DNA from 4 places in the Janthinobacterium sp. Ant5-2-1 genome. Region 4 is predicted to be linked to each of the others. Evidence: predicted binding sites of a transcription regulator. Region 4 holds the regulator's gene; each other region holds the start of a gene.

The links. Region 4 encodes FNR, which switches genes on or off when oxygen is low (the NO sensors DNR and NnrR bind a similar motif). Its sites were predicted from a motif close to TTGATNNNNATCAA; they were not measured.
Region 1: ASN89_RS08045 (PAS domain-containing methyl-accepting chemotaxis protein) is a predicted target of FNR. The motif match lies at 2,586-2,599, and genes of this name have one in related genera.
Region 2: ASN89_RS07745 (universal stress protein) is a predicted target of FNR. The motif match lies at 5,600-5,613, and genes of this name have one in related genera.
Region 3: ASN89_RS11910 (universal stress protein) is a predicted target of FNR. The motif match lies at 2,407-2,420, and genes of this name have one in related genera.

The regions. Positions count from the first base shown of each region.
Region 1 covers NZ_LNCE01000021.1:61,355-68,937, reverse strand. Annotated here, with positions in the region: gene ASN89_RS08050 (DEAD/DEAH box helicase) at 89-2,248, shown strand; gene ASN89_RS08045 (PAS domain-containing methyl-accepting chemotaxis protein) at 2,690-4,345, shown strand; gene bamE (outer membrane protein assembly factor BamE domain-containing protein) at 4,380-4,688, opposite strand; gene ASN89_RS08035 (hypothetical protein) at 4,685-5,473, opposite strand; gene ASN89_RS08030 (nucleotide pyrophosphohydrolase) at 5,534-5,893, opposite strand; gene ASN89_RS08025 (GNAT family N-acetyltransferase) at 5,890-6,351, opposite strand; gene ASN89_RS08020 (cytochrome P450) at 6,387-7,583, opposite strand, start outside.
Region 2 covers NZ_LNCE01000021.1:755-8,337, reverse strand. Annotated here, with positions in the region: gene trpE (anthranilate synthase component I) at 1-1,447, opposite strand, end outside; gene ASN89_RS07765 (phosphoglycolate phosphatase) at 1,694-2,410, opposite strand; gene rpe (ribulose-phosphate 3-epimerase) at 2,410-3,084, opposite strand; gene apaG (Co2+/Mg2+ efflux protein ApaG) at 3,251-3,625, shown strand; gene ASN89_RS29285 (hypothetical protein) at 3,650-3,796, opposite strand; gene ASN89_RS07750 (murein transglycosylase A) at 3,846-5,075, shown strand; gene ASN89_RS07745 (universal stress protein) at 5,108-5,545, opposite strand; gene ASN89_RS07740 (MFS transporter) at 5,683-6,984, opposite strand; gene ASN89_RS07735 (enoyl-CoA hydratase) at 7,061-7,583, shown strand, end outside.
Region 3 covers NZ_LNCE01000033.1:65,193-72,775, forward strand. Annotated here, with positions in the region: gene ASN89_RS11890 (hypothetical protein) at 1-428, shown strand, start outside; gene ASN89_RS11895 (VOC family protein) at 512-931, shown strand; gene ASN89_RS11900 (TraR/DksA family transcriptional regulator) at 1,042-1,413, shown strand; gene phbB (acetoacetyl-CoA reductase) at 1,589-2,335, opposite strand; gene ASN89_RS11910 (universal stress protein) at 2,504-3,370, shown strand; gene ASN89_RS11915 (hypothetical protein) at 3,391-3,744, opposite strand; gene ASN89_RS11920 (glycine zipper domain-containing protein) at 3,941-4,507, opposite strand; gene ASN89_RS11925 (amino acid ABC transporter ATP-binding protein) at 4,613-5,356, opposite strand; gene ASN89_RS11930 (amino acid ABC transporter permease) at 5,353-6,045, opposite strand; gene ASN89_RS11935 (amino acid ABC transporter permease) at 6,045-6,722, opposite strand; gene ASN89_RS11940 (transporter substrate-binding domain-containing protein) at 6,743-7,573, opposite strand.
Region 4 covers NZ_LNCE01000049.1:29,797-37,379, forward strand. Annotated here, with positions in the region: gene ccoG (cytochrome c oxidase accessory protein CcoG) at 1-198, shown strand, start outside; gene ASN89_RS16730 (FixH family protein) at 252-776, shown strand; gene fnr (fumarate/nitrate reduction transcriptional regulator Fnr) at 780-1,538, opposite strand; gene ASN89_RS16740 (response regulator) at 1,777-4,851, shown strand; gene ASN89_RS16745 (TOBE domain-containing protein) at 4,950-5,717, opposite strand; gene ASN89_RS16750 (sulfate/molybdate ABC transporter ATP-binding protein) at 5,758-6,459, opposite strand; gene modB (molybdate ABC transporter permease subunit) at 6,465-7,136, opposite strand; gene modA (molybdate ABC transporter substrate-binding protein) at 7,152-7,583, opposite strand, start outside.

The DNA.
Region 1 (7,583 bases), on a different contig from region 4:
CGTTCCACCCGGTAAGGTCCAGTAAAGAGTAAACTAGCGGATACACTCTTTCGCATTGGGCGATTCGAGCGAACTTGTGAGTGATTTCATGTCTGATACACCAATTTCCTTATTTTCCGACCTTAACCTGAGCGAGCCGCTGATTCGCGCGCTCAAGGATGTCGGTTACGAAACACCGTCGCCTATCCAGGCGGCCACGATTCCATTATTGCTCGCGAACCGCGACGTGCTGGGCCAGGCGCAAACGGGCACGGGTAAAACCGCCGCCTTCGCCTTGCCGATCCTGTCGCGCATCGATCTGAAACAAAGCTCACCCCAAGCCCTGGTCCTGGCACCGACGCGCGAACTGGCCATCCAGGTCGCCGAAGCGTTCCAGGTGTACGCCGCCCACATCCCCGGCTTCCACGTGCTGCCGATCTACGGCGGCCAAAGCTACGGCCCGCAGCTGTCGGCCCTGCGCCGCGGCGTGCACGTCATCGTCGGCACCCCAGGCCGCGTGATCGATCACCTGGACAAGGGTTCGCTCGACCTGTCCAAGCTGAAAACCCTGGTGCTTGACGAAGCCGATGAAATGCTGCGCATGGGCTTTATCGACGACGTCGAACGTATCTTGAAAGAAACCCCGGAAGGCCATCAAACGGCCCTGTTCTCGGCGACCATGCCTTCCGTCATCAAGCGCATCGCCACGACCTACCTGGTGAACCCGGCCGAAGTGACGGTTGCCGCCAAGACGGGCACGGCCGACAACATCCGCCAGCGCTACTGGCTGGTGTCGGGCATGCACAAGCTCGACGCGCTGACCCGCATCCTGGAAGCGGAAGCGTTTGACGGCATGATCATCTTCGCCCGCACCAAGCTGGGCACGGAAGAGCTGGCCGGCAAGCTGCAAGCCCGTGGCTTCTCGGCTGCCGCCATCAATGGCGACATCCAGCAAGCCCAGCGCGAGCGCACGATCCAGCAGTTGAAAGACGGCAAGATCGACATCCTCGTGGCAACCGACGTGGCCGCCCGCGGCCTGGACGTCGAGCGCATCAGCCACGTCGTCAACTACGACGTGCCGCACGATCCGGAAAGCTATACCCACCGCATCGGCCGCACGGGCCGCGCCGGCCGCAGCGGCGAAGCGATCCTGTTCATCACCCCGCGTGAAAAGAACTTATTGAAAGCCATCGAACGTTCGACCCGCCAGCCGATCGGCATGCTGGAACTGCCGACGATCCAGGCCGTCAACGACGTACGTATCGCCAAGTTCAAGGAACAGATCAGCGAAACCCTCGCCTTGGGCGAACTGGAACAGTTCCAGTCGCTGATCGAAGATTTCGAACGCGAACAAAACATTCCCGCCATCGAAATCGCCGCCGCCCTGGCGAAGATGGCGCGTGGCAATACGCCGCTGCTGCTGGACAAGAACAAGGCGCGCGAGCAAGCCACGTGGCAAGACGACCGTCCTGTGCGTCAAGACCGCTTCGAGCGCAACGACCGTCCGGAACGGGGCGACCGCTTCGACCGTAACGAGCGCAGCGACCGTGGCGAGCGCCCGGCCTTCCCGAAAAAAGAACGCATCCAACGTCCAGCCGATGCCGGCATGCAGACCTTCCGCATCGAAGTCGGTCATCAGCATGGCGTGAAACCAGGCAATATCGTCGGCGCCATCGCCAACGAAGCGGGCATCGATTCGAAAAACATCGGCCGCATCGAAATCTATGACGACTACAGCGTCCTGGACTTGCCGGACAGCATGCCGAAAGAATTGCTGGACCAGCTGAAAACCGTGTGGGTCGCGGGCCAGCAGCTGCGCATCAGCCGCGACGGCGACGCGCCGGACCTGGCGCCGCCAGCCGCGCCGCGCAAGCCGTTCGCCGCCAAGTCCGCGCCAGCGTTCAAGGATGCGCCAGCGGATGCGGGCGACGCAGCCCCTGCGCCGCGCGCGCCGAAGAAGGAACGTCCACGCCCAGGCGTGACGGCTTACCGCATCGAAGTGGGCCGCGAGCACGCCGTGACGCCAAGTAACATCGTCGGCGCTATCGCCAACGAAGCGAACCTGGAAGCCAAGCATATCGGCCGCATCGATATCTTTGACAACTACAGCGTGCTGGACCTGCCGGAAGGCATGCCGCCGGAAATCCTCGACCACCTGAAATCGGTCGTGGTCTCGGGCCAGAAACTGCGCATCAGCCTTGATGACGGCACGACGGAGCGCAAGCCTGCGCCACCGCGTCCGAAGTCGCCGCGCAAAACATTTAAGTAAGCAATCCCTGCACGGGCGCCTCCCCGGCGCCTGTGTCGCGGATTGGAGACACATCCCCCACTGGCGCATTCGCGCCAGTTTTTATTTTCCCTCAAGAAATGAATATTGTTGCCGCGTTATTGTTGGCGGCAGGCGTCGCCACGTGCCGGCCATTGCGCCAGTTCATCTGCGTCTTTTTATCGGCGCATACGCCGTATTTATTGGCTGCTGCGTCAATGCATAATTTTTTATTAATTATTGTATCTGCGCGCAATTTGAATTTTACATTCAATAAAATCAATCAAGTTGAATCAAAGTAAATTATAAAACATAAATGAATTGGCTTTTATTAAATTATTTGACCAGTATCACTGTCGCCCGGGCGATATATCATGGGTGCTTGATGTGGTATATTGTTTTTATGTTTTTGTTATGCTAGTTGAAAAAAATAGAGGAGCGAAGATGCGGGTCAATACGCCTATCACGCAAAATGAATACGTATTAAATGAAGGCATGACGATTGTTTCCACGACGGATTTACAAGGAAATATCAATTACGCCAATCAGTATTTCATTGAAGTCAGCGGTTTTTCAGAAATGGAACTGCTGGGTGCGCCACAGAATATCCTGCGTCATCCCGATATGCCGGCCGAAGCGTTTGCCGACCTGTGGGATACCATCAAGACCGGCATGCCATGGACCGGCATGGTCAAGAACCGCTGCAAGAATGGCGATTTTTATTGGGTCTTCGCCAATATCACGCCCGTCATCGAAAACGGCCGCCCGATCGGCTATATGTCCGTGCGCACCAAGCCTACGCGCGAGCAGATCAACGAAGCGGCAGCCCTGTATAAAAGTTTTAAAGACGGCAATAGCGCCAAGCTGGCGATCCGCAATGGCCGCGTCGTGCGCCAGGGCTGGGCCGCCAAGCTGGCCGAGTGGCGCAAGCTGACCCTGTCGCAAGACCTGGCCCTGCATTGCATCGTCTTTGGCGTCGTGCTGGCCATCCTCGGCTGCGCCGTGTGGAATATCGACGGCGACACGAGCACGGCCACGCGCAGCTGGCTCAGCGGCGCTGCCGCCGCCGCCGTGGCGCTGATGCTGTATTTCTGGGCCCACCTGCACAATTCCCTCGTCGCACCGCTGGGCGAGGCCATCACGGTGGCGCGCAAGATGGCTGGCGGCGACTTGACGGGCGTCATCGACAAGGTGCGCGACGATGACATGGGCCAATTGATGGCGGCCTTGCGCCAGACCAACATCAACCTGCACAGCATCATTGGCGACGTGCGCGCCAACTTCGAGGATATCCGCATCACCACGGCGGAAATCGCCACGGGGAATATGGACTTGTCCAGCCGCACGGAATCGCAGGCCTCCAGCCTCGAACAGACGGCGGCCAGCATGGAAGAGCTGACGTCGACCGTGCAAAACAGCGCCGACCACGTGGACACGGCCAATAAGCTGGCGGCGCAGGCGTCCACCGTCGCGGCCAAGGGCGGCACCATCGTCAGCGAAGTGGTCACCACGATGGACGAGATCAGCACCTCGTCGCGCAAGATTCTCGACATCATCGGCCTCATCGATGGCATCGCCTTCCAGACGAATATCCTCGCCTTGAACGCGGCCGTGGAAGCGGCGCGCGCGGGCGAACACGGCCGTGGTTTTGCCGTCGTGGCGGGCGAAGTGCGCAGCCTGGCGCAGCGCTCGGCGACGGCCGCGAAAGAGGTGAAAAACCTGATCGACCATTCGATCGCCACCGTGAATGCGGGCAGCGTGCTGACCAGCAATGCGGGCGCCACCATGACGGAAGTGATCGCCTCGGTAGCCCGCGTGACGGAAGTGATGGACGAGATTTCCTCGACCACGCGCGAACAGAATCAGGGCATCGGGCAAGTCAACCAGGCCGTCATCCACATGGATGGCATCACGCAGCAGAATGCGGCGCTGGTGGAGCAGGCGGCTGCCGCCGCCACCAGCCTGGCGCAGCGCACCGACAGCGTGGCCCAGTCGATCGGCATCTTCAAACTGAAGGCCTCGCCCAAGCGCAAGACGGCCGGCGTGGGCCGCAGCGTGGGGGCGGGCGTGGCGTCACGGGCCTTGCTGAAGGCACGCTAAGACAATTATCCCGCCAGCGCACCGTTGGCGGGATTTACTTCGGTACCCGGTACACCTCTCCGCTGCGCACCTTCTTCACCACCCCATCCCCGCCAAACAAGATGACATATTCCCCCTGCGCGCCCGAGGCGGCCGGGTAGGTGTACATCCACACTTCATTGCCGCTGTCGAAGCGGATGGACGTGCTCTCTCCCAGCGCGGCGCGTACCTGTTCGCGCGTGCTGCTGCCGACCTGCACCGTCTGCTCCAGGGTTGCGTAAGGCACGTTCTTGCTTGCCTGCAAGGCGCGCGTGCCGGAGCAGGCGGCCAGCAGCGCCAGCGCGAAGACAGCGAGCCACTTCATGGCGCCACCTCGTCCATATAGTTAAATTCCAGCAGGGTATCGTCGGGCCAGCTGCTATCCCACAGGGGCGCGTAATACGTGCGGTCGAGCAAGACCTGGCAATCACAATACGGCAGCGAGGCAGGGGTCTGCTCGCCGCCCGCATACAGCATCTTGAGCGGTAGCGAAACCCTGCGCTCGCCATGCACGAGAGTCACGCCGAACAGGGGGCGGTCCGTGAAGAACAGATAATTGCCGTCCGGTTCGGAACAGACCTTGTCGGTGCTGTAGAGCATGCTGGACAGCCAGGCGATGATTTGCGGGTCGTTCGAGATCAGGCCGGAATCCATGCCGGCGCGGCATTCCAGGCGCAAGTCGCCCAGGCGCCGCGTGCCGGGCGGCAAGCCGGGCGTGATCACTTGCGCGCGCCAGCTCATGGTGGTGGCCTTGCGGTTGGCGATCAGCACGGCGTCTTCGCGCGCCGCTTGCGCATTGCGCACGGGGGCAAAGCTGTTGTCCTCGGCCAATGGCAGGGGGATGCTGACGGTGTCGCCGGCGATGCGCAGCCGCACGCCCGTCATGTCCACGCCGGGCTGGCGCGGCAGCAAGCGAAAGCGCAGCACCGCCTGCGGCGCCAGCGCATGGTCGCGCTCGAAGCGGTCCACGCCCTGCAGCATCTTGCGGTAGGATTTATCGACGGGGTCGCGCGTGGCGTCCACTTTGACTTGCGGCACGGGCGCGGTTTGCGCCAGGGTCGCAGGGCCATGGAGCAGCAACGCCAGCAGGAGAGGGTGATAGGTACGCATGGCTTGATGCTACGCTTTTTTGCGCATCAGCCACGCACGGGTGGCTGTCTCAGTATTCGCTCAGTACTCGCTGTATTTGCGCGCATCGCCGCGCACCTGCTGCGCCGGGTATTTCTGCGCGTTCAGTTCCATCTTTTCCAGCACGGCCGCGTGCAGGTCGACGCCGCTCTTGTCGGCCAGGCGCACCAGATACATCAGCACGTCGGCCAGTTCATGGCGGATGCCCGTGCGCTTGGCTTCGTCCAGTTCGGCATCCGCGCCCGTGGGCAGCCACTGGTAGTGCTCGACCAGTTCCGCCACTTCCACGGACAGGGCCATGGCCAGGTTTTTCGGCGTGTGGAACTGGTCCCAGTCGCGTTCAGCGGCAAAGGCGCGCAGGCGAGTACGCATGTCGAGCAGGCTGTCGGCTGGCGCGTTCATGCCGCCACCTGCAGCGGTTTTTCCATGAAGACACTGAACGGATCGTCGGGATAGTCGCCGTACGGTCCGCGCCGCTGGTAGCCATGGCGCGCGTACAGGGCGATGGCTTCGGGCTGGTGGATGCCCGTCTCTAACGTCAGCAAGCGGCAGCCGCGCGCCAGCGCCTGTTCTTCCAGCAGGGCCAGCAGGCGCTTGGCCAGGCCCAGGCCGCGGCTGTCCGGGTGCACGTACATGCGCTTGACTTCGCCGAAATCGGGCGTGACGACGATGGCGCCGCAGGCCCGCGCCGCGCCTGCCGCATCGCGGGCGACGGCAAACAGCAGGGTATCGGACGGCACGGACGCCAGGTCCAGCGAATACACGCACTCGGCCGGATACAGGGTCTGTTGATAGGCATCAAGCTCGGCGATCAGGGTTTGCACGTCGGCTTGCTGCGGCGATTCCAGGCGGATGGTCATGGGGAAGTCAAGTGAATGAGATATTCCCCATGGTATCACTGCGGCCGCGCCAGGCGCATCGTCAGGCCGATGGGCGACATGACAAAACCCATCAGTTCCTGCGCCTCGCCGCCATCGGGCGTGGCGACGCCGGCGATGTCGAAGCTGCCCAGCAGCATGGCCATGGCGATCTTGATTTCCAACAAGGCCAGGTAGCGGCCCGGGCACGTGCGCAAGCCGGCGCCAAAGGGCATCGCAGCGCGCTTGTTGTTCGCTTCGCCGCCTTCCAGCCAGCGCTCGGGCTGAAAGGCCTGGGCGTCGGGAAAGTGCGCATCGGACACCGTGTCGTTGCGCATCACGCACCATACGAGGGTGCCGGCCGGCACGGCGATATCGCCGATGACCGTATCGCGCAGCGCCTCGACGGGCAGGAAGGGCGCCACCGGTTTCAAACGCATGGCTTCGCTGGCGCAGGCGCCCAGGTAGTCGAGGCTATCCATCTGCTCGATCGTGAAACCGGCCACGTCGGGCGCCAGGCGCCGCACTTCCTCGCGCGCCCGGGCCAGGGTGTGCGGATGGCGTTGCAGCAGATAGATCATCCAGGACACGGTATTGGCCGTCGTATCCTCGCCCGCCAGCAGCATGGTCAGCACGTTGCCGGCCACGTTGCGGTCCGTCACGCCGCTGCCCTCCAGGTCGGCGGCGGCGATCATCGCTTCGAGCAGGTTGGGCGGACGCTCGCGGCGCGCCGGGTCGTGCGCCATGCGCGTGCGCGCCTGCTGCACCAGGTCGGCCACGGCGGCGGACAGGGCCGCCACGTCGCGGTCCAGCCGGCGGTCGACGGGCAGCTTGACATAGCGCCAGTACGGAAACATGGACAGGCTGCGCCGCGCCACGGCGGGCAGGATGTCGTCCATGTGGCGCTGGATCACGTCTTCGCCCGATTCGAGCGTGTTGACTTCCGTGCCGAAGGCCAGGCCGGCGATGATGTCGACCGTGTAGCGTTTCAGGTCGCCGTCCAGGTCGATCACCTGGCCTTGCGTGGCGGCCAGATGCCAGCGCCGTTGCAGGCGCTGCGCCACCGTCACCAGCGCCGGAAAATACGCCTTGATGGCGCCGGGCGCCATGCCGGCCATGACCATGCGGCGCTGGTTGCGCCACTCCGTGCCCTCGGCCAGGAACAGGCCGGGCACGCCGCCCATTTCGTCGGAGACGATGGAGCTGCTCAAGGGCCGGCGAAAACCGTCGGGCCG
Region 2 (7,583 bases), on a different contig from region 4:
CTGCCCGCGCCTTGTTTTCGGTTTCCTGCCATTCCATTTCGAGGACCGAGTCGGCCACGATGCCGGCCGCGGCCTGCACGTACAGCATGCCGTCCTTGATCACGCCCGTGCGAATCGCAATCGCCACGTCCATTTCGCCGCCAAACGACAGGTAGCCGCAGGCGCCGCCATAGATGCCGCGCTTGGTGATTTCCAATTCATCGATCACTTCCATGGCGCGCACTTTCGGCGCGCCCGTCAGGGTGCCGGCCGGGAACGTCGCGCGCAGCACGTCCAGGTTCGACAAGCCTTTCTTCAAGGTGCCTTCCACGTTCGAGACGATGTGCTGCACGTGCGAGTATTTTTCGATGACCATGCGGTCGGTGACGTGGACGCTGCCTGTTTCGGCGATACGGCCGATGTCGTTGCGCGCCAGGTCGATCAGCATCACGTGCTCGGCGATCTCTTTCGGATCGGCCAGCAGCTCGGCGGACAGCTCGGCGTCGCGTTCCGGCGTGGCGCCGCGCGGGCGCGTGCCGGCGATGGGGCGCAGGGTGACCTTCTTGCCGCCGTCGGCCGTGTTCTCGTTGCGCACCAAAATCTCGGGCGAGGCGCCGATGATCTGCATGTCGCCGAAATTATAGAAGTACATATACGGCGACGGGTTCAGCGAACGCAGGGCGCGGTACAGGGTCAGCGGCGAATCGACATACGGTTTGCGGATGCGCTGGCCGATCTGCACCTGCATCAAGTCGCCGGCCATCACGTATTCGTGCGCCTTGGCGACGGCCTTCAGGTAGTCTTCCTTGGCAAAATCGCGGATGGTTTCCGTGCGCACGGAAGCGCTGGTGACGGGCGCATCGACGCCGCGGCGCAGCATCATGCGCAAGTCTTTCAGGCGCTGGCGCGCTTTGCTGAACGACTCGGGCTGCGCCGTGTCGGCGTAGACGATCAGGTAGAGTTTGCCGGACAGGTTGTCGATGACGGCCAGTTCCTCCGTCACCATCAGCTGGATGTCGGGCAGGTTCAGGTCATCCTTCGGCGCGCCGCCGGCCAGTTTTTTCTCGATGTGGCGCACAGTGTCGTAGCCGAAGTAGCCGGCCAGGCCGCCGCAGAAGCGCGGCATGCCGGGACGCAGGGCCACCTTGAAGCGCGACTGGTACTGTTCGATGAAGTCGAGCGGATTGCCTTCGTGCTCTTCGATCACGACGCCGTTCTTGACGATTTCCGTGTGGCTGCCGTAGCTGCGCAACACGGTCGTGGCGGGCAAGCCGATGAAGGAATAGCGGCCGAAGCGTTCGCCGCCGACGACGGATTCGAGCAAGAAGGTATTCTTGCCGCCTTGCTGGGTCTGCGCCAGTTTCAGGTACAGCGTGAGCGGGGTTTCCAGGTCGGCAAAGGCTTCCGCGATCAGGGGGATGCGGTTGTAGCCTTGCTGGCCCAGCGATTTGAATTCGAGTTCGGTCATGTGTCTCTCCATGCCGCCAGGGTACGCATGTGCACGATGCACTAGCCCTGCGGTGGGTTATCAAAAAACCTGCCGCTGCATACGGTACGCAAATGCGCGCGTGCAGCCGACAGCAATCTTACACGGCTCGGCCCTTAGGCCTGCCAGGATTGCCAGCGTCGCCAAAGCCAGGCCTCAATCGAGCCGGTTTGGGTGACATTGTGTTTTTTGATGAGAAACGTGTTCACGATATGGTGTTGGGTTTGGTCAGTATGCTGGTCTGTTGTGCATGCTAATAAAATCTGCCGCTTCGAGCAGCGTATTTACTATACCATCGGAATCGGTATCGTGTATAGAGTGTCCGTGGTTGTAGCCATACGGTACCGTCAATACGGGGCAAGCCGCAGCCCGGGCCGCTTGCGCGTCGTTCGATGAGTCGCCGATGGCCACCACTTTGGCGGGCGCCAGGTCGAAGTCCGCGCACACTTGCAGCAGCGGCATCGGGTCCGGTTTTTTCCTGGGCAGCGAATCGCCGCCGTAGACGATCTCGAAATACCCATCGAGTTTCTTCTGCTTCAGCAGCGGCAGGGCGAAGGCGATCGGCTTGTTGGTGACGCAGGCGAGGCGCAAGCCCGCTGCCTTCATTGCCGCCAGCCCCGCTTCCACGTCCGGATACAGGGTGCTGAACTGGCCATTGATGGCCAGGTAGTGGCGCTGGTAGCCGTCCATCGCCTGCTCGAAACGCTGTTCCACGCCGGCCGCATCGAAGTCGAGCGCCAGCACGGTGCGGATCAGGTTTTCCGAGCCCTTGCCGACCATCAGCTTGATGGCGTCGGCGCTGATGGGCGCCAGGTCCAGCTCGGCGCGCATGCCGTTGATGGCGACATGGAAATCGGGCACGGTGTCGAGCATCGTGCCATCGAGGTCGATGATGGCGGCGCGCACGCCGGCCAGTACGTGGTCTTTCACCGTGCCCGCTTGCATCAGGCGCCCTTGACGGCTGCCAGTTCGGCGCGCATGGCGTCGATGACGGCCTTGTAGTCGGGCTTGCCGAAGATGGCCGAACCGGCGACAAAGGTGTCGGCGCCGGCGGCAGCGGCAGCGGCGATGTTGTCGATCTTGATGCCGCCGTCGACTTCCAGCATGATGTCACGGCCCGATTCGTCGATCATGCGGCGCGCTTCGGCGATTTTCTTCAGCGCGTGCGGAATGAAGGACTGGCCGCCGAAGCCTGGATTGACGGACATGATCAGGATAATGTCGATCTTGTCCATCACGTGTTCCAGGTAGTGCAGCGGCGTGCCCGGGTTGAATACCAGGCCCGATTTGCAGCCATTGTCGCGGATCAGCTGCAAGGAACGGTCGACGTGATCCGACGCTTCCGGATGAAAGGTGATGATGTTCGCGCCAGCCTTGGCGAAATCCGGGATAATGCGATCGACAGGCTTGACCATCAGGTGCACGTCGATGGGCACTTGCACGTGCGGGCGGATCGCTTCGCACACCAGCGGGCCGATGGTCAGGTTCGGCACATAATGGTTATCCATCACGTCGAAGTGGATGATGTCGGCGCCGGCGGTAACGACGTTGCGCACTTCCTCGCCCAGGCGGGCAAAGTCGGCGGACAGGATGCTGGGAGCGATACGGAATGTAGTCATGGTGGAGTAGCCAAAGGATAGAAAATGCGAAGATGCGCTATTTTACGCTTGACGCCGCTACCATGCCTTATTGAAGCACGATGAAACACAGAATACGCATCGCGCGATGGTCTATGCGTCGCGCGCGACACACAATACGACTGGCAATGTCTGAATAGGAATGATGATGGCGACTTATGAATTTACGGTAACGGTCAAGACGCAATACCTGCCCGAGCAATCGGCACCGGACCAGGGGCGGCACGTGTTCAGCTACACGATCCGCGTCGTCAACACGGGCACGGCTGGCGCGCAGCTGATTTCGCGCCACTGGGTCATCACGGATGCGAACAACAAGGTGGAAGAGGTGCGCGGCCTGGGCGCCGTCGGCCACCAGCCGCTGCTGCAGCCGGGCGAGCAGTTCGAATACACGAGCGGCACCATGCTGGGCACGCCGCAAGGCTCGATGCACGGCGAGTATTTCTGCGTGGCCGAAGATGGCCATCAGTTCGAAGCGCCGATTCCCGAGTTCGTGCTGTCCGTGCCGCGCACCCTGCATTGATGCAACGCGGGGGCTTGCGCCCCCTTACTTCAGTTTTTCGGTGCTGTCCTGTTCTTCGCCGAGCTGCTTGCGTGCAGGCGGTGCGGGTTTTTTACCCGAATACATGGTCCACCAGACTATAAATGCCAGCAAGAAGAACGCTACCAGCGCCTCTATCATCAAGATCCACATACGCACCCCTATGTTATTTACCCGCAGCTTAGTATTTACCCGCCGTCTGTTGACACGCGGTAGTCTACCCGTTTCAATCGGCGCCGTCGCGCTTGTCCTGTCCGCCTGTACTACGCCGCCGGCAGAGCCAGTCGCCGCGACTGGGAAGGCGCCGGCGATTGCCCCGACTGTCGTCAAGCCGGTTCCGGCCAAGCCGGCCGACGCCAAGGATGTCACGGATGCGGCAGCCCCCACCTTCGTGCCCGCCAAGTTTGCCGCCTTGCCTGGCTGGGCCCGCGACGACATGCGCGCCGCCTGGCCAGCGTTCATGGCGTCATGCGGCGTGCTGGTCAAACGGCCGGACTGGAAGGAGTCGTGCACGATCGCGCGCCAGGTGAATGCCGACAGCGACAAGGCCATCCGCCTGTTTTTCGAGACTTTCTTTGTGCCCAATCAAGTCATCACGGCCGATGGCGCCAGCACCGGCCTCGTGACGGGCTATTACGAACCGCTGCTGCACGGCGCGCGCAAGCGGGGCGGTCCATACCAGACGCCGCTGTACAAGGTGCCCGACGACCTGGTCACCGTCGACCTGGCCGGCGTGTATCCGGAATTGAAGAACATGCGCTTGCGGGGCAAGCTGGTCGGCAAGAAGGTGGTGCCGTACGCGACGCGCGCCGACATCGAGCGCGCCACGTCCGTCACGGGCAAGGAATTGTTATGGGTGGATGACGAAGTCGAAGCCTTCTTCCTGCAAGTGCAGGGATCCGGGCGCGTGCAGCTGACCGATACGCAGGAAACCGTGCGCGTGGCATACGCGGATCAAAATGGCCATCCCTACAAATCGATCGGCCGCTACCTGGTCGACAAGGGCGAGCTGACCCTGAGTCAGGCGTCCGCGCAGGGCATCAAGGCGTGGATCGCCGGCCACCCCACGCGCAAGGATGAATTGTTCAACGCCAATCCCAGCTATGTGTTCTTCAAGGAAGAGCGCTTGCCTGATCCGAAAGTGGGGCCGAAGGGCGCGTTGGGCGTGCCGTTGACGCCGCAGCGTTCGGTGGCCATCGATTCGCGCTTTTTGCCGCTAGGTGCGCCCGTGTTTTTGGCCACCACGCAAGCCAATAGCGAGATTCCCATGCAGCGTCTGGTGATGGCGCAGGATACGGGCGGCGCCATTCGCGGGCCTATCCGTGTCGATTACTTCTTTGGTTTTGGCGCCGAAGCGGCCGAGAATGCGGGCCGCATGAAGCAGAGCGGCGCCGTGTGGGTGCTGCTGCCGAAGCAGGCGCCGGCGCGCTAGGGAAAGCGTCGCCGGGCAGTTCGTGGTGTAACTTAGCGCAGGACCATGACTGGTAAATGGGTATGCGCCAGCACTTTTTGCGTTTCGCTGCCCACGAACAGCTTGTTCAAGCCCTTGCGGCCATGCGAAGCCATCAGGATGATGTCGCAATGGTAGGTTTGCGCCGCATTGACGATTTCGTCGTGCGGGCTTGGCGACACGGCGACCACGCCTTCAAACGGCACGCCGGCGGCGCTTGCCGCCGCGCCGATCTTGTCGATGGCGCGCTGCGACGCTTCCTGCATCTGCTGTTCATACAGGCTGGCGTCGAGCACGATGCCGCCGTCCGCCATCGGCGAGAACGGGAACGGCTGCACCACGCTGATGGCGACCAGCTTGGCCTTGTTCAATTGGGCGAAGGCGAGGGCGGTCTCGGCGGCTTTGTCGGACAACGGCGAGCCGTCGGTGGGAAATAAGATGGTGTTAAACATAGCGTGCTCCTCAAGTGATGTAAGACAGCTTATGGATTTGCATCAATTAAAACCTTGATGTAAATCAAACCTCACAGGCTTTGGCGTGAATAGTGTCGCCAAGGCAATCTTTTGCCAGTGTATTCCCGTTCATCGCTTCAGGTGCGCACGCTACGCAGCGGTGTGCTCCACACCATGGCCACCGTCAACACAATACTGCCGGCCGCGATGCAGGTCAGGCCATTGCGTACGCCAAAATGTTCCGCCACCCAGCCGGCCGCCAGCGCGCCCAGCGGCGCCGTCGCCACCGTCAGGAAGCGCATGGTCGACGTCATGCGGCCCAGCATGGGGTCGGGCGTGACTTTCTGGCGCAAGCCCAGGTAGGGAATAAAGAACAGCATCACGCCGCAATCGAAAAAGAACATCAAGATGGCATACGCCACGGCGCTGGCCGCTGCGCTGCCGAACAGCGCGGCGGGAATCGTTGGCGTCAGGGCAAAGCAGAGCGAAGTCGATGCCAGGCCGATCAGGATGGTGCGGCCGGCGCCATAGCGCTTCGTCAACGGTTTGACGATGAAGGCGCTGAGCAAGACGCCGGCGCCACCCAGCATCTGCGTCATGCCCAGCACGCCCGGGCTCATGCCCAGGTCGCGCGTGGCGAACAGCACCGTCAAGGCCATGCTGGCGTAGAACAGGAAGTGCCAGATGCCGGCGCCCCAGGCCAGGGCGCGCAGCAGCGGTTCGCGCCAGACAAACAGCAAGCCGTCGGCGATGTCGCGCAAGGCGTGCTTGCTTGACGGTGCGGGACGCGGGTCGCGCACGCTCATGGCGCGCAAATTGCAGACGGAAATCAGATAACCGCAGGCCGTGCACAGGATGGCGACGGGCGCCGACAGCACTTGCACGAGTACGCCGGCCAGGCCGGGACCGATCAGGCGCGAAGCCGATTCGGTGGCGGCAAATTTCGACTGCGCATCGATCAAGCCATCGCGGCCCACGAGGAAAGTCAGAAACACCTGTTCGGCGCCGCCACCGACGACGAAGCCCGTGCCGATGATGAAGCCCACTATATATAACCATGGCATCGACAGCACGCCGCACCAGTAGGCCACGGCCACGCTGGCCAGGGCCAGGCCGGACATGCTTTCGCTGAACAGCATGATCGGATGCTTGCTGCGCCGGTCCAGCAGCACGCCGACAGGCAAGCCGAAGAGGGCGAACGGCAGCGCCTGCAGGGCAACCAGCGCGCCCATCTGTTCCGGCGTCGCGTGCAGCAAGAGCACCGCGCACAGGGGCAAGGCCAGCGAGGTGATCTGGGCGCCGAAGCAATTGAGGCCGTTGCTGAACCACAGGCGGCGGAAATTGACGCTGGCGGCGCTGCCGTCGCCGCGCAGGTAGTGGGCGCAATACTGGAAGAGGTAGGAGAAAATATGCCGCTCGATAAAAAAGATCGGGCTCACAATAATAGCAGCGCACCTGCCGCGCCGCTGCCGTTAGCCGCTACAATCGTTGCACCGTTCATCGAGAGGAGACACTATGCAATACGAAGACCTGATCATCGATATCCAGGACAAAGTGGCGGTCATCCGCCTGAACCGCCCCAAGGCGCTCAATGCCTTGAATGAGAACATGATGAATGAGCTGGGCGACGCCTTGCTGAAGTTCGACGCCGACGACAATATCGGATGCATCGTCCTCACGGGCAGCGAAAAAGCGTTTGCCGCCGGCGCCGACATCGCCGCCATGGCCGACTACACCTACCCGGATACCTATACCCAGGGCTACATCAGCCGCAACTGGGAGCATATCTTGCGCGTGCGCAAACCGGTGGTGGGCGCTGTGGCCGGCTATGCGCTCGGTGGCGGCTGTGAACTGGCCATGATGTGCGATTTCCTGATTGCTGCCGACAGCGCCAAGTTCGGCCAGCCGGAAATCAAGGTTGGCGTCACGCCAGGCGCGGGTGGCACGCAGCGTCTGCCGCGCGCCATCGGCAAGGCCAAGGCCATGGACCTGCTGCTGACGGCGCGCACCATCGATGCCGCCGAGGCGGAACGCATCG
Region 3 (7,583 bases), on a different contig from region 4:
CGGCCCTCAGCAGCGCCATGCGCGTCGAGCAACTGGCCGACAGCCTGTCGCAGGCGGCCGTCACCCTGCACGGCGCCGTCATGCGCGCCATCCGCAAGCGCGCCAGCCAGGGCGCCGACGGCATCAGCCACAGCCAGGCGCAAGCCGTCTTCGCCCTGGAAGTGGCCTTGCGCCAGCAAGCCAACCAGCTGTATGCCGATGCGGCCGGACACACGGTGGCGGGCCTGGAAACGGCGCAGCGCCAGCTCAGCGGCCTGCTCGACACGGTGCGCCTGCGCATCGCCCGCAACGACGACGTGCGACACTGGATCAGCCTGGCGACGAGCTTGTTGCACCTGGGCAGCGCCGTGCTTGCAGGCAATCCCGAACGCATCCTCAGCACCCTGGGCAAGGTGCGTGAGCGGCTGCAAGAGATGGCGCCGGAGTGATTGAAATCGGCCGGCGAGCGCCTATACTGGGACCTCCCCGCCTGGCAATCGTGCCTGCGGGGCGATGACCAGAGGAGACCAAGATGCGTATCGAACCGTATTTGCAATTCAATGGAAACTGCGCGCAAGCGCTCGAATACTACCGCCAGCACCTGCATGGCACCGACTTGTGCCTGATGCCATTTCGGGGCACGCCGGGGCAGGAGCAAGTCAAGGAAGACTGGTATGACAAGATCATGCACGGCTCCGTGCAGCTGGGTCCCACCATGCTGATGGGCTCGGACGGCGGCTGCACCGAGGATGGCGCCAAGGGCATGAGCGGCTGCTCGGTCTGCCTGACCGTCGATACACCGGAAGAGGCGGAGCGGGTCTTCGCCGCACTGGCGCGTGACGGCGCCATCCAGATGCCCATGGAAGAAACGTTCTGGGCCAAGCGCTTCGGCATGCTGAAAGACCAGTTCGGCGTCGCCTGGATGGTCAACTGCCTGAAAGAGCCAGCATAGAACGGCCGCTGCCAGCCTGCGCCGCGTCAAACGCGGCGCGGGTGGTAGCGCAAGCAGAGCCGCCAATCTTGGACTACCATGATGGAAGTAACCTCTACCGGGTGATGGCCATGAATGGATTGCCGCAAGACCAGCTGCAGCGCCTGCAAGGCGTGCTGGAGCAACGCAAGCTGGCGTTGCTGGAACAGATCGAGAACGAAGCGGCCGAAGCGGACGCGCGCGCCTCGCTGCTCAATGAAGTCGAAGCCTCGCCGGCCGACAATGCCAGCGTGCGCACCTTGAACGCCCTCGTCAGCGAAGCGGCCGAGCACAACCTGGCGCAGCTGGCCATCATCAAGCACGCGCTGGCCAGGTTTGCCGATGGCAGCTACGGCCTGTGCGACAACTGCGGCGAAGCCATCGGCCTGTCGCGCCTGAACGCCCGCCCCGAAGCACGGCTGTGCATCGATTGCCAGACGCGGCTGGAAAAAAGCCAGCGCTGACTAACACGCTGAGCACCATGACGGCGGCGCAACAACAAAGGGCAAGGCATCGCTGCCCTGCCCCTGTATTACAGCGTGACTGCCATTGCCTGACGTCCGCCGCCAACGTCTGTGCGCCGACTGGGTGGACGGGTCTCCTCTACTGCCATTGCCTCTGTGCAAGCTGTACGCTTGCTTAACTCATGTGCTGTCCGCCATTGATGGCGATGTTCGCGCCCGTGACAAACGCGGCCTCGTCCGACGCCAGGTAAGCGACCAGGGCCGCCACCTCGTCCGGCTCGCCCAGGCGGCCCAGGGGAATTTGCGGCAGGATCTTCGTTTCCATGATATCGGCCGGCACGGCCGTCACCATCTGCGTACGCAGGTAGCCGGGCGAGACCGTGTTGACGGTGATGCCGTGTCGCGCCACTTCCAGCGCCAGCGCCTTGCTGAAGCCATGCACGCCCGCCTTGGCGGCCGCGTAGTTGCACTGGCCAAACGCGCCCTTCTGGCCATTGACGGACGAGATATTGATGATGCGGCCCCATTTATGTTCGAGCATCGGTTCGAGCACCTGCTTGCTCATGTTGAACAGGCTGTCGAGATTGGTACGCATGACCTCGGACCAATGCGGCAATTCCATCTTGCGCATGCTCTGGTCGCGCGTGATGCCGGCGTTGTTGACCAGCACGTCGATGCGGCCGAACTGCGCCAGCACGCTGGACACGGCCTCGCTGCAGGCAGTGAAATCCGTCACGTCGAGGGACAGCGGATGAAAATAATACTGCTGCGCCTGCTGCTCGTCGAGCCAGCTTGCCACCCGCGCATTGCCCGGCGTATGCGCGGCCACAACGGCAAAGCCCGCCCCATGCAGGCGGCGGCACAAGGCCGTCCCCAGGCCGCCCATGCCGCCCGTGACCAGCGCTACTTTTTGCTCCTTCATGACTGTCTCTCCCCGCTTGTTATGGTTGTTCTGCGTGGCATCAAGTGTAGGAGCAGTTTTTATAGCCAGCCTTGCGCCAGATCAAGTGCTCAGTCTGATGCAGTCGTGCGCGGCCGGCACCCCGGACTGTGCCAGAATGGCCGCTACTGCACAGCGAGAGGACAGGCCATGACATACAAGACCGTATTGCTCCACATCGACGACAGCGCCGGGCGCGCCGCCCGCATCGAAGCGGCGGCCAGCATCGCCCAGGCTTGCGGCGGCCACCTGACGGGCGTGGCGCTGACGGGCGTGTCGCGCCTGCTGTACCAGAACCAGCCCGACCTCGATGCGGACCCGAACCTGAGCTTGCATCTGAATTTCCTGCGCGACCGGGCCACGCGCGCCCTCGACGGTTTTGAAGCGCAAGTGCGCGCGGCCGGCGTCGCTTCGTTCGAACAGCGCGTGCTCGACGACGAGGCGGCGGGCGGCATCAGCCTGCTGGCCCGCTACGCGGACCTGGTCGTGATCAGCCAATACAATGCCAAGGATAAATCGCCGTCCGTGATGCGCGACTTTCCCGCCTATGTGCTGCTGCATTCGGGCCGTCCCGTGCTGATCGTGCCGTATGCGCCGCCGCTGCCCCTGCTGGCGCCGCCGGCAGCCGCCCGCAATGTGCTCATTTCCTGGAATGCCAGCAAGGAAGCGAGCCGTGCCGTGAGCGCCGCCCTGCCCCTGCTGCAGCGCGCCGGGCAAGTCCACGTGGCCATCTTTGACGCCCAGGTGCATGCCGCCGAGCACGGCGAACAGCCGGGCGCGGAACTGACGCAATACCTGGCGCGCCACGGCGTGGAAGCGCGGCTGCATTTGCTCGATGGCGGTGGCGTGCGGCGCGGCGATATCGGCGAAGCGCTGCTGTCGCAGGCTGCCGACCTGTCGGCCGACTTGCTGGTGATGGGAGCGTATGGCCATTCGCGCCTGCGCGAAACCATCCTCGGTGGCGTCACGCGCACGATTCTGCAAAGCATGACGATCCCCGTGCTGATGGCGCACTAGGGATTATTCAAAGGGGCAGGCTAGCCGCCCTGCCAGGGCTGGCTGCGGATCTTCGCCACCTGGCGCTGCGCCAGCCACTGCCACAGCTGCAGGGCGTCGTCCTGCGGCAGGGCCGACATGTGGCGCGGCGTGGCCAGGGCGATTTCGCAATCGCGGTCCGACCATTCCTCGAAAGTGACTTCGCCTCCGCTAGCGACCTCGACCTGATACATCAAGCCATCATCGTAGCCGAAGCGCAACAGGACGGCGGCCGGGCTGCCGTCCGGCGCGCCACCACGGTAGACCTCGGCCAGCGCATCGGCCAGCTGTGCCGGCGAGGGCGCGCAGATGTCGCGCCCATCGGCCCGTGTCAGAATGAACCATGCCTGTGTCATGACGCGACCTCCTATTCATACTCGTTAGCATGCGAGGCAAGTACTACAGGCAGTCACCTTGGTCCAGTGTCACTTGGGGCGCGCGGAAACTATCCCTGTCGGCATTGTTTACCAATAATTACGAATACTAACAAGGATCATACCTAAATTTCATGCAGCGCGGAATTTATGCATATTCCACGGCTGGTGCGCCGGTTCACGCCACCAGCACGGGTATGCTGAGCGGGTCGAAATCATGCCAGTCGCCATTGGCGATCGTGCCTTCCGCTTCCTCGATATGCTCGGCGCCCAGCCGGTGCAGCGCCTCGAGCGCCCGTTCGCGCTCGTCGGGACCGCCCAGCGCGACGGCGATCAGCATGCCCGGATGACGGGGCTGGCGGCGGTTTTCGCCATTCCCCTCGCCATTTTCTTCGGACTCGCCCGCATCCTTCATCTTGTTGAAACTGTAGAGCGAACCCACGTGGGCGCCCACCAGCGCTCCCACCACCGGGCCCAGCGGCCCTGTCGCCAGGGTGGTGGCCGCGCCGATGCCCGCACCCACGGCAGCCCCGACGGCCACGCCTTCGGCGACGCCCTCCGGCGTCTCTTTCGCGCCCGGCGACATGTCGCGGTCGCCGCCGAGCGCATGCAAGTCGTGCTGACCCGGCTGGTTGACAAAGAAGGAACTGATGCGGCTATCGGGAAAGCCCGCCTGGTTCAGGGCCGCGCGCGCGGCGTCTATCTGTTCCTGCAACTGAAAATGACCTGCGATGATGCGTGACATGGTACGGCCCTCCTGGTCGGCTGCTGGCGCACCGTGCGCCGCTTGCCTGGCTAGCGTGCGCTTGCCGCCGGCGAAATACCGTTCGCTTGCGCACACAGCCGCCAATCATGCGGCCGCGCCGAACGGGCTGCGGATATCGGACAGGAATTGTTGTGCGCGCGCATGTTGCGGCCGCACAAAGAAATCCCCGGGCGTGGCCCGTTCCAGCACTTGCCCGTGGTCCATGAACCAGACCCGGTCCGCCACGTCGCGCGCAAAGCCCATCTCATGCGTTACGCACACCATCGTCATGCCGCCCTGCGCCAGGTCGCGCATCACTTGCAGCACCTCGCCCACCATTTCCGGGTCCAAGGCGCTGGTCGGTTCGTCGAACAGCATCAGCGGCGGCTGCATGGCCAGCGCGCGGGCGATGGCCACGCGCTGCTGCTGGCCGCCCGACAGGGCCGCCGGCATGGCGCGCGCCTTGTGCGCGAGGCCCACCCGTTCCAGCAAGGCCAGCGCCCGCTCTTCCGCCTCGCGCCGGGTCAGGCCGCGCAGGCGCTGCGGCGCCAGCGTGCAATTGTCCAGCACGGACAAATGCGGGAACAGGTTGAACTGCTGGAACACAAAACCGATGTGCGAGCGGAAGGCATTCACGTCCAGTCCCGGCGCGTATATGTCCTGGCCCGCCACCGTGATGCGGCCCGAAGCAATCGCTTCGAGGCGGTTGATGGTGCGGATCAGGGTCGACTTGCCGGAGCCGGACGGCCCGCACACGACCAGCACCTCGCCCTTGGCCACATGCTCGTTGATGCCATTCAAGGCGTGATAATCGCCATAGTATTTATTGACGTTGTCAAAGTTGATCATGCTGCCGCTTTCAAGAGACGCGCCTGGCGCCGCTCGAGCCAGAAGGCGGCGCGCGACAGGCTGAAACATAAAACAAAATACGTCATGCCCAGCAGGAAATACACTTGCACGGGTTTCGTCAGCACCAGGCCATTGACTTGCGTAGCGATGAACGACACTTCAGCCAGGCCGATGATGGTTCCCAGCGACGTTTCCTTGATGGTCGAGACGAACTGGTTGACCAGCGAAGGCAGCATGTGGCGCAGCGCCTGCGGCAGCACGACCTGGCGCAGGCTGTCCAGATAAGTCAAGCCCAGGGAACGGGCCGCCTCCACCTGCCCCTTGGGCACGGCTTGCACGCCGGCCCGCACGATTTCCGCCAGATAAATGCCGTCGAAAATGACGAGGGCCGCCAGCATGGTGCCGAACTGTCCGCTTTCATGGCCGGTAATGCTGGGCAGGAAGAAATATGCCCAGAAGATGACGAGCAGCAAGGGGATGCCCCGTACCACGTGGATCAGCGCGGCGACGGGCCAGCGCAACAGCCGCCAGGGACTGAGGCGTGCCAGCCCCAGCAGCAAGCCGAACGGCAAGCTGAGCACCAGCGCCAGGCTGGCCAGCAGCACCGTCAATGCGAGGCCGCCCAGCGGCCCCTCGGGATAGCGGCCGACGAGAAAATACAGCCAATAATCGTGGAGCAGTTCCAGCATCAGGACACCTTCTTTTGCAGCAAGGCCGCCAAGCCCGCGATGAGCAGCGAAACAGCCAGATACGCCGCGCTGGCGAAGACAAACGCGTCCACGCTGCGGAACGAGGCCGCTTCCACGCGCTGCGTCTGGTACATCAGCTCGGCCACGCCGATGACGGTGGCGATGCTCGTGTTTTGCCACAGGTTCAGGGTTTGCGACAGCAGCGGCGGCGCGGCCAAACGCAATGCCTGCGGCACGATGCACAGGCGCATGGTGGCAAGAAAACCGAAACCCAGCGCCCGGCCCGCTTCGAATTGCTGGGCTGGTATGGCGCGGATGCCGCTGCGGATGTCTTCCGCCATGTAGGCGGCCGTGTACAAAGTCAGGGCCGCGATGGCGCTGGCGGCTTCGATATTGCCGGCATACAAGCGCTCCTTCCACGTGTCGGGCAGCAATTCGGGCGCGCCGAAATACCAGAACAGGAAGTGGGCCAGCAAGGGCACGTTGCGGATCAGCTCGACATACGCGGCGCCCAGCCCATTGAGCAGGCGCGACGGCGCCAGGCGCAGCATGGCCACGCCGCACGCCAGCGGCAGGGCCAGGAGCAAGGTGATGCCCATCAGTTGCAGGGAAAGCAGCAGGCCGGACAGCAGCCAGTCGCGGTAGTCGCCTGCCAGCAAGAAGTTCAGATCAAACATGCGGAAGAGTCAGGCAAGGTTCAGGCGTCGATCTTGTCCGATTCAATCCTAAATGTGCGTTTCTGGAATTTCACATTGCTCGTCGGGCCATACCATTTGAAGAACAGCTTTTCCGCCTCGCCCGATTTTTCCAGTTCCCGCAGCACCTTGTCGACGGCTGTTTTCACGCCCGTCTCGCCCTTGCGGATGCCGAAGGCAAACACTTCCTGGCTGATGTTTTGCGGCAGCACGATATATTCTTTTTGCGCGGCGCCCAGCTTGGCGTAGTTGTTGAGCAGCGAGACTTCATCGTCGACATAGCCGGCGCCTTTTCCCTGCTGCAAACCCAGGTACGCCTGGCCCGCTGTCTCGAACGTCACCACGTCCACGCCGGGCACGGCCTTGCGGATATTCGGCTCCTGCGTGCCACCCTTGACGGTCAGCACTTTCTTGCCGGCCAGGCCAGCGACCGTCGTGATATTGCTGCTCTTTTTGACCAGCACGCGCTGGCCCGTGTAAAACGTCGACAGGGAAAAATCGATCAGCGCTTCACGCTCCTTGTTGTGCGTCAGGGATGCCGTCAGGATGTCGATGCGGCCCTGCTGCAATTCGGGAATGCGGGCGGCCACGGCCAGTTGCTTGATCACCGGTTTGACGCCGAGGCCCTGGGCGATGGCGCGGCACAAGTCCACTTCATAGCCGACCAGCTGGCGCGACCTGGCGTCGATGAAACTGTTCGGCTCGTCCGTGCCCAGGGTGCCGCAGACCAGCTCGCCCTTCGCCTTGATGCTGGCCAGCTGGTCCGCTTGCGCCACCTGGGTGAAGGCGATGGTGGTGAAAAGAAGCGCGGCGAAGTGAAGACGGGTCTGCATGGGATTCCTC
Region 4 (7,583 bases):
GGCTTGCCGGGCCTGACCTTGCTGACGCGCGAAGAAGTGACCTTGCAACCGACGGAAACGCTGGGCTGGCCGATCCGCCTGCGCGTGCCGCACGGCGTGGGCGAAAAGGGCTCGAACAAGATTGCGATCGAATTGCAATCGCTGGACGACCCGTCGCTGCATGTGCGTGAAAGCGCGGTCTTCATCGTGCCGCGTTAATGCAGGAAGGTCGGTCCCCGCACGGGGACTGGCCGTTTAAAAGGAGAAATACCATGTCCGACAGTCTGAAACTGCAGCCTCGCGTTGCACCGTGGTACAAGCATCGCTGGCCATGGCTGCTGATGATCGGTCCCGGCCTGTCCGTGGTCGTCGGCAGCTTCATGGGCTATATCGCGTTTACGCAGCCCGACGCGCTGGTGGTGGGCGATTATTACAAGCAGGGCAAGGCCATCAACCAGGATTTGAAGCGCGACACGATCGCCAGCGACCTGGCCATGGATACGAGCCTGGCATACGACGTGGCGTCAGCGCGCCTGACCGGTTCCGTGCACAGCTTCGGCAAGGCCTATCAGGCTCCTTTGCAGCTGCACCTGGCGCATGCGACCTTGCCGGAAAAAGATATCAAGCTGCTGGTGCAACCCGATGCGGCCGGCAATTTCTCGGTCGCGCTGCCGATGCTCGAGCGCAGCCGCTGGCAAGTGCTGGTGGAAAACGACAAGCGCGAGTGGCGCCTGTCCGGCATCTGGACCTGGCCCGTGCAACGCAGCATCGCGCTGCATGCCGACGAAGAACTGTAAGCCTTATTTACAGACGTCCGTGCCTGCCGTAATGGCTTTTAACTTGGCCGGCTGCAAGATCTCGATCTCGCGGTTCGAGACGCGCAGCCAGCCCTCCTTCTTGAATTTGGACAATAAACGGCTGACGCTTTCGATGGTCAGGCCCAGGTAGTTGCCGATTTCCTCGCGCGACATGCGCAACTGGAAATTGCTGCCCGAATAGCCGCGCGCTTCATAGCGCGACGCCAGGTTGACGATGAAGGCGGCAAAGCGCTGCGTCGCCTGCATATTGCCCAGCAACAGCATCACGCTTTGCTCGCGCGTGATTTCCTGGCTCATCATGCGGTGAAAATGACGCAGCAGGGTCGGCATATTGCCCAGCAATTGTTCCAGGCTGGAAAACGGGATTTCACACACTTCGCTGTCTTCCAGCGCCACCGCATTACAGTGGTGGCGGTCGGCGCTGATGGCGTCCATGCCCAGCAGTTCGCCGGCCATCTGGAAACCCGTCACCTGCTCTTCGCCACCGGGATTGATCTGGTACGTCTTGAAGTGCCCCAGACGGATCGCGTACAGGTTCTGGAACGAGTCGCCGATGCGGAACAGCGAGGCGCCGCGCACGACCTTGCGGCGGCGGCCGATGATCTGGTCCAGCCTGTCCATGTCGCCCATATCGAGGCCCATCGGCAGGCACAATTGATGCATGCTGCAGGTCGAGCATCGCGCACGCAACGCTTCCACGTTCACTGTGGGCAAGGTTGGAGTGAGGAGCGCTTCAGTCATGTCAGTACCTTTTAGAAAATGCAACAACAAGTTTACTGCATAAGGGTTGCCGTGTGCCAATTTCACCGCAATTTCGGCGAATAAACGACGTCCAGCCTTTAATTATATGGCAACATCGTCAAAAGCCCATGCGGGAAGGGCCATTTGCGCGGCGGCGCTTGCCAAGCTGGGGTATTGATAGGAAAATTCCTGACAGCATTATCTGCCGCCTGTGCCGCCCGGTACTGAAAAGGAAATCATGAAGCCTCTCGGCATCAAAGCAAAAGTCGCGCTGGCCACCAGCCTGACCTCGATCGCCATGATCGCGCTGGTCACCATGATCCAGGTGCAGCACATGCGCGACGACTTCACGCGAGTACTGCTGAGCCAGCAGTCATCCCTGATCAGCCGCACTGCTGCCGAGCTCGACGACAAGCTGGGCATGCTGCTGCAGATCGTCACCCTGACGGCCAGGCAGCAGCCGCCGGAATTGATCGCCCAGCCCGCCCAGTTGCGCGAATACTATTCGCGCCGCTCGATGCTGGTGCTGTTCGACGACGTGCTGGTGCTCGACGCGCAGGGCGCCGTCGTGGCCGACATGCCGGAAGTGGCGGGACGCGCCGGCATCAACGTTGCCGAACGCGAGTATTTCCAAACCGTCCTGCGCACGCGCCAGCCCATGATCACCGAACCGATGCTCGGCAAATCGAGCGGCATGCCCATCGTGCAGATGGTGGCGCCCGTGCTGGCCGCCGATGGCCAGGTGGCCGGCGTGGTGATCGGCGTGCTGCGCCTGTACAAGGACAACCTGCTGGGGCGCCTGCGCTCGGAAAAGATCGGCAAGAGCGGCTATTACTTCATCCTCACGCGCGGCGCCGTGCCGCGCTACGTGCTGCACCCCGATACCAGCCGCTTGCTGCAGCCGCGTCAGCCGAACGCCAACCTGACGACCACCCAGTTGCTGAAGGAAGATGGCGAAGGCAGCATGGTCAGCACCAACAGCCGCGGCATCACGGCCGTCAACAGCTTCAAGCGCCTGAAATCGGTGAACTGGCTGCTGGCCACCTCGCTGCCCGTGGCTGACGCCTTCGAGCCGTTCGATGGCGTGCTGTACCGGCTGGTGCTGTGGAGCATCCTCGCTTCGCTGCTGGCCGCAGCCGTGCTGGGCTGGGTCACCGTGCGCCTGCTGTCGCCACTGGTGCGCCTGCGCGACACCCTGCTGGCCCTGCGCACCAGCGGCAGCCGTTTCACCCCCGTGCCGGTGCAGCAGCGCGACGAGATCGGCGAACTGACGGAAGCGTTCAACGGCCTGATGAGCGAACGCGACCGCCTGCAGCAGGAACTCGAATCGCGCGCGGCCGAGCTGGAACAGGAGCGCGACCGGGCCGAGGCGGCCAACCGCGCGAAGAGCGATTTCGTGGCCAACATGAGCCATGAAATCCGCACGCCCCTCAATGCCGTGCTGGGCATGGTGTATTTGCTGGGCAATACCAGGCTCGACACGGAACAGCGCAAGTATCTGACCATGGTCAGAGTGGCGGGCCAGTCGCTGCTGGGCATCCTCAACGACGTGCTCGACTATTCGAAGATCGAGGCGCGCCGCATGGAATTGTCGCCCGTCGAATTCGACCTTGACGAAGTCATGAATACCCTGGCCACGACGATGACGATGAATGCGGGCGAAAAGGAGCTGGAACTGGCCATCGCCGTCGAGCCCGACGTGCCGCGGCGCCTCGTGGGCGACGCCCAGCGCCTGCAGCAAATCCTCGTCAACCTGGCCGGCAACGCCATCAAATTTACCGAGAGCGGCGAAGTGGTGGTGGCCGTCAGCCTGGCCGAGAGCGAGAGCGGCCGCGCCTGGCTGCGCTTCGAAGTGCGCGACACGGGCATCGGCATGACGGAACTGCAGCAACAGCAGCTGTTTTCCGCGTTTTCACAGGGCGACCAGAGCATCACGCGGCGCTTCGGCGGCACGGGCCTGGGCCTGGCCATCAGCAAGCAGCTGATCCACATGATGGGCGGCGAAATCGCCGTCGCCAGCAGCGAAGGCAAGGGCAGCCGCTTCTGGTTCAGCGTGCCCTTCGAGATGCTGGCGCAGCCGGCAGAAACGCGGCGCACGCCGGCCCTGGGCCAGCTGCGCCTGCTGGTGGCCGACGACAACCGCACCACGCGCGAACTGATCGTCAAGCTGATCGAGGCGTGGGGCTGGCTGGCCGACGAAGTGGACTCCGGCTTTGCCGCCATCGAACTGTACCGCGAGCGCCTGGCGCAGCAGCAACCGTACGACGTGGTGCTGGCCGACTGGCACATGCCCGTGATGGACGGCCTGGCCACGGCCAAGGCCATCCGCCAGGCGGCCAGCGGGCAGCGCCAGCCCATCGTGGTGATGGTCAACGCCTTCGCCCGCAACCACCTCGAGGAAATCTCCAGCGCGGCCGAAGCCGACGTCGTGCTGATGAAGCCGATCACGGGATCGAGCCTGTTCGACGCCCTGCACCAGGCCCTGATCGCCAAGAACGACGGCGGCGAGCAGCGCATCCTGCACCAGCCGCTGGGCACGGAACTGGCGGGCGTGCATTTCCTGCTGGTGGAAGACAATCATTTGAACCAGGCCGTGGCGCGCGGCATCCTCGAACACATGGGCGCCACCCTGGACGTCGTGGGCGACGGCTTGCAAGCCGTGGAGCGGCTGCGCACGGAAGCGCTGCGCTACGACATCGTGCTGATGGACATGCAGATGCCCGTCATGGACGGATTCAGCGCCACTCACATCATCCGCACAGAATTGCGCCTGAGCCTGCCCGTGATCGCCATGACGGCCGGCGTGCTGGCGTCCGAGCGCGAACGCTGCATGACGGCCGGCATCAGCGACTTCATCGCCAAGCCCGTGGTGGTGGAAGAGATGATGGAAGTCATCCTGCGCCACCTGCCCAAGCGCCCGCCAGTGCAGACGGCCGAGCCGGTACGCGTCGCCGATGAGGAGGTGTTTTCCATGGCGCCGCTGATGCGCGTGATGGGACGCGACGCGAAGGGGCGCGGCGTGCTGCGGCGCATGGTCGACGACGCGCTGAACAAGGGCATGACGCCCGTGCGCGACGCCGAAACGGCGTTGCAATCGGGCCGCCACAGCGACGTGGCGCGCATCCTGCACAGCGTGCGCGGCTCCGTCGGCACCCTGGGCACGAAACGCCTGATCCGCGCCGCGTTCGCCACCGAGGAAGCCATCGACGCAGGCCGCCTGGACGAGGTGCCGGCGCTGCTGGCGCATACGGCGCAGGAGCTGGAACTGGCGCTGGTGGCGGCGGCGGATTGGTTGTCCAGGCTGAAAGATTAGAAGGGTAGGTCGGATTAGCGGCGGCACGCCGCGTAATCCGACAACATTGTTGGCGGATCATGTCGGATTACGCGCAAGCGCTAATCCGACCTACGCACTTATGCGGGCACACCGAGTATCACGCTCGACGCCTTGAACATCGCTGTCACGCTGCTGCCAATCTCGATACCCAGGTCCGTACTGCTCTGATTGGTGATGATGGCGGCAATCGTGCCGCCGCGCGGCAGGTCCAGCACCACTTCCGTGTTGACGGCGCCCGTCTGCACGCGCGTGACCGTGCCGGCCAGCTGGTTGCGCGCGGAAAAGCGCGCGCCTTCGCTGTCGGCCACGAGGATGATGGACGAGGCCTTGATCAGCGCAAACGCTTCCGCGCCTGGCACCAGGCCCAGGCTGGCGCTGCTGCCTTGCGTGACGATAGCCACGATGTGCTGGCCGCCGGGCAATTCCAGAGTGACTTCGTCGTTGACGGCGCCCTGTTTCAGTTCGGCCACCTTGCCCAGGAATTGATTGCGTGCCGTCGTTTTCATGGCCATTCTCCGTATGAGTAAAAGATCGTCGGCGATGCCTTCGGCCTGGCTGCCCAGCTGGCGCAGGTAGCGGGCATGTTCGCGCTCGATGATACGGAAATTGTCGACCAGCTGGCGTCCCCGTTGCGTCAGCCGCGTGCCGCCGCCGCCCTTGCCGCCCGTCAGGCGCTCGACCAGCGGTTCGCCGGCCAGATTGTTCATCGCGTCGATGGCGTCCCAGGCCGCCTTGTAGCTCATCTTTACAAGCTTGGCCGCCTGCGTGATGGAGCCGCATTCGGCGATGGCGCCCAGCAATTCCACCCTGCCGGCGCCGCCCAGGTTTTCTCCGCCCACCGTCATCCATACCGAGCCTTGCAGGCCGATTCCCGCTGCCGCTGATTTATCCAATGCGTTCACCCAATGCCATGTGGTCTTCCCTGTTATCGATCTGTCCGTCGCGCAAGTACAGCACGTGTTCACCCAGGATGCGCGCATCTTCCGGATCGTGCGTGATCAGGATCATGGGCACGTCCAGGCGCTGCTGCCACTGGCTCAATTCCAGCCGCATTTTGACACGCAGGGCCGGATCGAGGGCGGCAAACGGCTCGTCGAGCAGCAGCGCGTTGGGTTCGGCCACGAGCGCCCTCGCCAGCGCCACCCGCTGGCGCTGGCCTCCGGACAACTCGTCGGGGAACTGGTGCGCCAGTTCCTGCAAGTGGAAGGCGTCGAGCCAATGCTCGACTTTGGCCAACTTTTCGCGCACGCGCGGATTGAACCAGCCGCGGCTCAGGCCAAAGCCCACGTTCTGGCGCACCGTCAGGTGCGGGAACAGCGCGTAATCCTGGAACAGGTAGGCGACGTTGCGCTGCTGCGGCGGCAGGTTGATGCCGGCGGCGGAATCGAACAGGGTGCGCCCGTTCAGGCGGATATGGCCTTCGTCCGGCGTGAAGAGGCCGGCAATGGCTTTCAGGGTCATGCTCTTGCCGGCGCCGGACGGGCCATACATGGCGATGCGCTGGCTGCCTGAGGTGCATTGCACCTGTAGATCGAAGCGGCGTTTGCCGGAGCGCAAGGTGGCGCGGATGTCAAGGTCGAGTTGCATAGTGGTCATTTATGAGCGACGCGCCCGGGCGCCAGGCGGCCAGCCGACAGCAGCACCACGATGCAGACAAACGAGATGATCACGACCAGCGTATTGGCCACGTCGTCCTGGCCCGCCTGCACGGCTTCATACACGGCCACCGACAGGGTCTGCGTCTTGCCGGGGATGCTGCCAGCCACCATCAGGGTGGCGCCGAATTCGCCCAGCGCGCGCACGAATCCCAGCAGCACGCCAGCCAGGATGCCGCGCCAGGCCAGCGGCAACGTGACGCGAAAGAAGATCGCCATTTCCGAAATGCCCAGCACGCGGGCCGCCTGCTCGAGCTGGCCGTCGACGGCCTCGAAGGCGGCGCGCGCGGGCTTGAAGACGAGGGGAAAAGCCACCACGGTGGAGGCGATCACGGCGCCCTGCCACGTAAAGATGAGGTTGATACCGAAGTTGTCCTGCAGCCAGATGCCCAGGGTGCCGCGCCGGCCCAGCAGCACCAGCAAATAATAACCGAGCACGGTGGGCGGCATCACCATCGGCAGGGTTAACAGGGCGTCGAGCAACTCGCGCCCGGGAAAACGCGTGCGCGCCAGCAGATAGCCCGTGCCGATGCCGAGCAACAAGTTGAGCGCCGTGGCCCACGCCGCCACTTTGAGCGACAGGGCCAGCGCGGTCCAGGCGATATCCATGCGCAGTCGTTTGCTTTATGGTTTCTTGAAACCGTACTTGACGAGGATGGCTTGCGCCGGCGCCGTCTGCAAATAGCTGACGAAGCGCTTCGCTTCGGCCGCATTGCCGCTGCCCTTGATGGTGGCGATCGGGTACAGCACGGGCGCGTCCAATGGCACGTCGAGCACGACGTTGACCTTGTCTTTCATGATGGCCGCGTCGGTGGCGTAGACAAAGCCCGCATCGACTTCGCCGCGCGCCACGTAGTCGAGCGACTGGCGCACGTTCTGCGTGCCGATGGCTTTAGGTTGCACGGCGTCCCACAGCTTGGCCTTCTTCAGCGCGCCTTCCGAATAGCGGCCGACGGGCACGCTGGCCGGATTGGCGATGGCTACGCGCGTCACGTCCTTGTGCGTCAGGTCGCTCAAGCTCTTGATGCCCAGCTTGCTGTCGTGCGGCACGATCAG